DNA from 2 places in the Streptomyces sp. WG5 genome. Region 1 is predicted to be linked to the other one. Evidence: riboswitches for the same ligand, from Rfam matches in the RefSeq annotation. Region 1 holds a riboswitch; the other holds the start of a gene.
The links. A riboswitch is a leader RNA that binds a small molecule or an ion and turns the genes downstream of it on or off. The one in region 1 is predicted to bind cyclic di-AMP.
Positions count from the first base shown of each region.

Region 2: it holds a riboswitch for cyclic di-AMP, as region 1 does, so the genes downstream of both, ACP4IX_RS06070 (M23 family metallopeptidase) here and ACP4IX_RS17985 (transglycosylase family protein) in region 1, are expected to answer to the same signal.

Region 1 covers NZ_JBNGGC010000015.1:98,341-102,091, forward strand. The annotation lists gene ACP4IX_RS17975 (FtsB family cell division protein) at 1-84, opposite strand, end outside; gene eno (phosphopyruvate hydratase) at 182-1,462, opposite strand; gene ACP4IX_RS17985 (transglycosylase family protein) at 1,768-2,511, opposite strand; cyclic di-AMP (ydaO/yuaA leader) riboswitch at 2,515-2,681, opposite strand; gene ACP4IX_RS17990 (transglycosylase family protein) at 2,865-3,751, opposite strand, start outside.
Region 2 covers NZ_JBNGGC010000004.1:185,088-188,838, reverse strand. The annotation lists gene ACP4IX_RS06075 (M16 family metallopeptidase) at 1-846, shown strand, start outside; cyclic di-AMP (ydaO/yuaA leader) riboswitch at 1,037-1,201, shown strand; gene ACP4IX_RS06070 (M23 family metallopeptidase) at 1,214-1,978, shown strand; gene ACP4IX_RS06065 (GntR family transcriptional regulator) at 2,178-2,873, shown strand; gene ACP4IX_RS06060 (HPr family phosphocarrier protein) at 3,073-3,354, opposite strand; gene ACP4IX_RS06055 (GNAT family N-acetyltransferase) at 3,554-3,751, shown strand, end outside.

The DNA of each region.
Region 1 (3,751 bases):
GCGGTAGACCCGGGCCGCGGTCTGTTCCCCGATGATCCGGATCCTGGTCGCGGTGGAGAAACGGTCCCGGTCCTTCACGGCCATCCTGGTCTCCGCCTCCCGTGCACACGCGTACGTCCCCGCACACGGTACGGGACCGGGTACGGGGACGTACGTACGACGCTGCCTCTCGGGGCCGCGGTCAGCCCTTGAAGCGCGGGAACGCGCTGCGGCCGGCGTACACCGCGGCGTCGTCGAGGATCTCCTCGATGCGCAGCAGCTGGTTGTACTTGGCGACGCGCTCGGAGCGGGCCGGGGCGCCGGTCTTGATCTGGCCGCAGTTGGTGGCGACGGCCAGGTCGGCGATGGTGACGTCCTCGGTCTCGCCGGAGCGGTGGGACATCATGCACTTGAAGCCGTTGCGCTGGGCCAGCTCGACGGCGTCCAGGGTCTCGGTCAGCGAACCGATCTGGTTGACCTTGACCAGCAGGGCGTTGGCGGCGCTCTCCTCGATGCCGCGGGCGAGGCGCTCCGGGTTGGTGACGAACAGGTCGTCGCCGACGATCTGGACCTTGTCGCCGAGCTTGCCGGTGAGGATCTTCCAGCCGTCCCAGTCGTCCTCGAACAGCGGGTCCTCGATGGAGACCAGCGGGTACGCCTCGACCAGCTCGGCGTAGTACTCGGTCATCTCGGCGGCCGTGCGCTCCTTGCCCTCGAAGGTGTAGGAGCCGTCCTTGTAGAACTCGGACGCGGCGACGTCGAGGGCGAGGGCGATCTGCTCGCCGGGGGTGTAGCCGGCTTCCTTGATGGCCTCGAGGATGAGGTCGAGGGCCTCGCGGTTGGAGCCGAGGTTGGGGGCGAAGCCGCCCTCGTCGCCGAGGCCGGTGGCCAGGCCCTTGCTCTTCAGGACCTTCTTCAGGGTGTGGTAGACCTCGGCGCCCCAGCGCAGGGCCTCGGAGAAGGACTCCGCGCCGATCGGGGCGATCATGAACTCCTGGATGTCCACGTTGGAGTCGGCGTGCGAGCCGCCGTTCAGGATGTTCATCATCGGCACCGGCAGCAGGTGCGCGTTGGGGCCGCCCAGGTAGCGGAAGAGCGGCAGGTCGCTGGCCTCGGAGGCGGCGTGGGCGACGGCGAGCGAGACGCCGAGGATGGCGTTGGCGCCGAGCGAGCCCTTGTTGTCGGTGGCGTCCAGGTCGAACATCGCCTGGTCGATCAGGCGCTGCTCGGTGGCGTCGTAGCCGACGAGCTCCGGGCCGATCTGCTCGATGACGGCCAGGACGGCCTTCTCGACGCCCTTGCCCAGGTAACGGTTGGAGTCGCCGTCACGGAGTTCGATGGCCTCGAAGGCGCCGGTGGAGGCGCCGGACGGAACGGCGGCACGACCCGTGCTGCCGTCGTCGAGGCCGACCTCGACCTCGACCGTGGGGTTGCCTCGGGAGTCCAGGATTTCCCGGGCTACGACGACGTCGATGGACGGCACGAGCATCTCCTTCTTCAATGTGACGCTTCGGTGTGACGCGCGGGTCCACAGGACCGCAGCGGCTCTGCGGGACCGAGCCTAACCGGCTCCGGGCGATCGGCCAGCCGATCGCCCACCCGCTGGACAGAACCGAGAGTAAATTGTTTCCGAACGGAACAAAGACGTTTCCGGAAACCCGGCCCGATTCGGGGGCGGGAACGGAGCCGGGACCAGGGCAGGAACGGGGTACGGGGTGAGGGCGTGAAAATCCCGCCCCGGCGCGTACGGGGGAACACGCGCCGGAGCGGGAGCAAGGGGGCCGCTGCCTACTTCAGGTGCAGCTGCTGGCCCGGGTAGATCAGGTCGGCGTCGTCGACGATGTCGTCGTTCCGCTCGAACAGCTTCGCCCAGCCGCCCTCGACGTCGTGCTCCTCGGCGATCGAGCTGAGGGTGTCGCCCTTGACCACCTTGTACTCGCCGTCGCCCTTCTCGACCTTCTTGCCGGTCGGGGTGGTGACGGTCTTCTCGGCGGCCGGACGCTCGGCGGAGCGGGAGGCCTTCTGCTCGGAGGAGCGGTCGGCACCGGAGCCGCTGCCCTGGCTCTGCGCGCTCCCGGAGCTGCCGGAGCTCTCGGAGGAGCCGGAGTTCTGGGAGGAGCCGCTGTCCTGGCTCTCACCGGAGCCGCCGCCGGTGTACGCGGCGCTCGACAGGCCGGTGCCGCAGACCGGCCAGGCGCCCTTGCCCTGGCCCGCGAGCACCTTCTCGGCGATCTCGATCTGCTGCGCCTTGCTGGCCTGGTCCGCGGTCGCGGCGTACTGCGTACCGCCGTAGCCGGCCCAGGTGGAGGCGGAGAACTGCAGACCGCCGTAGTAGCCGTTGCCGGTGTTGATGGACCAGTTGCCGCCGGACTCGCACTGGGCGACGGCGTCCCACTCGGACGCGGTGGCGGCGGAGGCGTTGCCGGCCGCCATCAGCGGGGCGGCGACGGCGGCACCGGTGACGCCGGCGACGGCGATGACACGGGTGGCCTTGGACGGGCGACGGTGCTTGCCCTTGCCGGAAAACAGCATGGTTGATCCCCTCACCGACGCCTGCGAGGTGAGCTGTCGGGTTCGGGCCGGTTGAGTTGCCCGGCCGGGTTCCTCGCGGAACTCGGCTCCACCCCTAGCCGCTCCGGCTCAACTGCCCGGTGCGGCACTTACCTTGGGTCCCCCGCTCCTGCCTTCGGCGCTCGACGCGACGACTGTTCCCGGACGGCCGCTGGCAGGATTCGGCGTTGCGGCAGCCGGGGCCCGCGATGACGGGCGGTCATGACCGTAGTCACGCGCTCCGCGGATTTACAAAGACGATCACGGCTTCTGAGACCTATCTCTCACGAGATCCAAAACGGGCATACAGCCTCTAACCGTGACGCGAACTCCCCCTACTTTTCGCCCGATTCGCCCGTGACCGTGAGCGTCTGACCGGGCAGGATGTGGTCGGGGTCGGCACCGACGACCTCCTTGTTGCCGGCGTAGAGCGAATGCCAGCCGCCGTCCAGGTCGAGGGAGTCGGCGATGCCCCAGAGGCTGTCGCCGGAACGCACGGTGTACGAGCCGTCCACGGCCTGGCGCGCCTCGCCCTCACCGCGCGAGGCGTGACGCCCCGACGACTCGGCCGTACGGCCGTCCACCGCCCCCTCGTCGGCGCTGCCGCCCCGGTGCCGGCCCGCGCCGGACTCCTCCGTGTCGGTGAGGGCCGAAGAGCCTTCACTCTGCCCCGGCCTGTCCGCTTCGCCACCCTCCGGGGAGGTCGTGGGGGAAACGCCGGTGTTCTGCGGTTCACCGCTCTCCGTGGACTCGGATCCGGAGGACGTGTCGGACTTGGTCGAATCGTCCCCGCTGTCCGACGAGGGGTCAGCGGAGGGCGAGGAGGACGAGGAAGGGGAGGAGGGAGAGGAAGGAGACGAAGGGGACGCCTCGGACGTGGGCTCCGCCGGCTCCGTCGAGCCGGACGTGCCCGACGATCCGGTCGAGCCGGACGCCCCGGAGAGACCGGGGAGGCCCGACGGCTCTTCCGAGGCGACCGATCCCTCCGACGAGCCGTCACCCGCCGCGCCCGAACCACCGCCGGCGGACGCCGAGTCGTCGCCCAGGCCCGCGAGCAGACCGCACGTCGGCCAGGCGGCGATGCCCTGGTCCGCGTGTATCTTCTCGGCGACTCTCACCTGCTGGGAGCGACTGGCCTGGTCGGCGCTCGGCGCGTACTCCAGGCCGCCGTACTGCTCCCAGGCGTCCTGGGACAGCTGCAGGCCGCCGTAGTACCCGTTGC
Region 2 (3,751 bases), on a different contig from region 1:
CAGGGCACCGAGGAGACGGTCGCGCGCATCGACTCCGCGGCCGTACGCGCCTTCTACGAGAAGCACGTCCGGCCCGCCACGGCCACCGCGGTGGTCGTCGGCGACCTCACCGGCGTCGACCTCGACGCGCTGCTCGGTGACACGCTGGGCGCGTGGACCGGCTCCGCCGCCGAGCCGCGTCCCGTGCCGCCGGTGACCGCCGACGACAGGGGCCGGGTCGTCATCGTGGACCGCCCCGGAGCCGTCCAGACGCAGCTGCTGATCGGTCGCACCGGCTCCGACCGGCACGACCGCGTGTGGCCCGCCCAGGTGCTCGGCGCCTACTGCCTCGGCGGCACCCTCACCTCGCGCCTGGACCGCGTCCTGCGCGAGGAGAAGGGCTACACCTACGGCGTGCGGTCGTTCGCACAGGTCCTGCGTTCCGCGCCCGACGGCACGGGCGCCGCCCTGCTGGCCATCAGCGGCTCCGTCGACACCCCCAACACGGGTCCCGCGCTGGAGGACCTGTGGACGGTGCTGCGGAAGGTCGCGGAGGGCGGGCTCACCGACGCCGAGCGCGACGTCGCCGTGCAGAACCTGGTCGGTGTGGCGCCGTTGAAGTACGAGACGGCTGCGGCCGTGGCGAGCACGCTGGCCGACCAGGTCGAACAGCACCTGCCGGACGACTACCAGGCCACGCTCTACCGCCAACTCGCCGCCACGGGAACCGTGGAGGCCACGGCGGCGGTCGTGAACGCCTTCCCGGTGGATCGTCTGGTGACGGTCCTCGTCGGCGACGCGGCGCAGATCAAGGAGCCCGTCGAGGCCCTCGGCATCGGTGAAGTGACCGTCGTGGCGGCCGAGTAGCGGCCCGCGCGCGGGGCGGCCCTGGTGACCACAGTGTCACCAGGGTCGCCTTTTGTCCGAATTGGGGGGCTGACTGACCGTCTGCCCTGTGGCGTGCGCTACAAAACGCCTGTTGCGTTTGAGGATTGAAGGCACCCCGTTTAGCGTCGTCCGGGCTGTTCGTCAGGCAGTGCGCCGCACCCGCGGCACCGGACAGCCATCGCCGAGTCCCCGTACGGCGCGAGCCAGGGGAGCCGGGGACCCATCGCAGTCCCTGGGGTGAATCGGACGCCCGCGCGTGCAGCGAGGGGGTCCGTAGGAGACCTTCCTGCTCCGAACCCGTCAGCTAACCCGGTAGGCGAGAGGGAAGGAAAGGACCAGCCTCCACATGGCGTTCACGCGCGCCACCGGTAAGCACCGCCGTCCCAGCCGGATGCACCGCACCACCGCCCACGCGGCGGGCGTCGCGGCCCTCGCCACCACCGGTGTCGTCGGCACCCTCGCGACTCCGGTGCTCGCCGCCGAGTCCGAGGCGGAGCAGAGCGGACTCACCCCGGTCGTCACCATCGGCGACGCCGTGGCCGACGAGATCGACGCCCAGGCCACCGCGCAGAAGCGGGCCGCGCTGGACGCCGCCGCCCGTGAGGCGGCCCGGGAGGCCGCACGCGAGCGGGCCGCCGAGGCGGCCGAGGAGGCGCGCGAGGCCAAGGAGCGCGCCGCGCGCGAGGCGGAGCGCAAGCGCCTCAACACCTTCGTGTCGCCGATCACCGCCTCCTACGTCTCCACCGCCTACCAGGCCGGCAGCTCCCTGTGGTCCTCGGGCAGCCACACCGGCATCGACTTCCACGCCGCGAGCGGCACCACCGTGCACGCGGTCGGCGTCGGCACCGTCGTCGAGGCCGGCTGGGGCGGGGCGTACGGCAACCAGGTCGTGATCAGGATGCACGACGGCACGTACACGCAGTACGGCCACCTGTCGTCCATCGGCGTCTCGGTCGGCCAGGCGGTCGCCCCCGGTCAGCAGATCGGCCTCTCCGGCGCCACCGGCAACGTCACCGGGGCCCACCTGCACTTCGAGGCCCGTACGAGCCCCGAGTACGGCTCGGACATGGACCCCGTCGCCTATCTCCGCTCCCACGGTGTGAACATCTGACGGCGGACGGTACGGCACTCGAGCGCCCCGGCTTCCGAGCCGGGGCATTCGCGTTTCCACGGGCGATCCAGGCGTCGCCGCTGTCCAAAAGATGACCAGGAAATCCGCCCCGCCGTCGGAATATCCGCCCGGCTGGCCTAGAGTCACTGCTCACGCGTCAATCGTCGACGTTTCACGGGGATTAGGGCGGAGGTCGGGCATGCGTATTCCGGCGCACTCGGTGTGCACGGCGATCCGGGACGACATCGTCGCCGGCGTCCACGGGCGCGGCAGTCGGCTCACCGAGGAACTGCTCGCCCGCCGTTACGGAGTCTCCCGCGTCCCGGTCCGTGAGGCCCTGCGCACGCTGGAGGCCGAGGGCTTCGTGGTGACCCGGCGGCACGCGGGCGCGTGCGTGGCGGAACCCAGCGAACAGGAGGCCGCCGACCTGCTGGAGGCCCGTACGCTCCTCGAACCCCTCGGTGCCTCCCGGGCCGCCCGGCGCCGTACCGAGGCCCACCTCAAGGTGCTGCGCGGACTGGTCAGGCTGGGTCAGGAGCGGGCCAGGCAGGGCAACAGCGATGATCTGCGCTCCCTGGGCGGCTGGTTCCACGACACCCTCGCCCAGGCCGCGGGCAGCCCCTCCCTGACGGCGCTGCTGACCCAGCTGCGCCACAAGATCGCCTGGATGTACACCGTGGACGCGCCGGCCGGACCCGTGGAGTACTGGGCGGAGCACGGTGCGATCGCGGACGCGGTGGCCCGGGGCGACAGCGAGCGCGCGCGGGCCCTCATGACGCTGCACACCGAGCGGTCGACGCCGGATTATCGACTGCGATTCGCTTCCGAGGACGAACGGACGAGGCGTGTGAGGAAAACGCAACGTCCCGTAAACACACCGAGCCTCCGGGCTTAACGCGAGGGCCGTACACAAAGAGCGAGCAGAGTAATTCGAGAGGTCTTTCCCGCTGCCCGACTGCCCGACTGCCCGGCTTTTTGGCCTACCGACGTCCAGGAATGCCCGGATGCCCGCGAACGAGCGAAGCGGAAAGAAAAAAGGCCCGCCCGGTGTCCGAGCGGGCCTTTCATTGCTGCTGTCCGTCAGACGATGTCCGTCAGACGGTCTCGGGAAGCTCCTCGAGCCCTTCGGAGACCAGCTTCGCCAGCCGCTCCAGAGCGGCGTCCGCGCCCTCGGCGTCGGAGGCGAGGACGATCTCCTCGCCGCCCTGGGCGCCGAGGCCGAGAACGGCCAGCATGGAGGCCGCGTTGACGGGGGAACCGTCGGCCTTGGCGATCGTCACCGGGACGCCTGTGGCCGTGGCGGCTCGGACGAAGATGGAGGCGGGGCGGGCGTGGAGGCCCTCGGCCCAGCCGACGTTGACGCGGCGCTCAGCCATGTGATGCTGCCCTTCGGGTATTCAGGGGTTCATGTTGTCTAGACCAGTCTTGTCTAGACCAGTTTCCCACATCGTGAAGCGTGTCCGGACGGCTGTGTGCCGCCCTGTGTGGTCGGTCGGACCGCGGCCTCGGTCCGACCCTCCGTCCTCCACAGACTGCCTCGCGCCGTTGTCGTACGCGAGCCGTACTCTGGGGCCCATGCAGACCTCGTCGGACCGGCACGAGTACCCCGCCCACTGGGAGGCCGACGTGGTGCTGCGCGACGGCGGCACCGCGCGCGTCCGCCCCATCACCGTTGATGACGCCGAGCGCCTGGTCAGCTTCTACGAGCAGGTCTCCGACGAGTCGAAGTACTACCGCTTCTTCGCGCCGTACCCTCGCCTGTCCGCCAAGGAC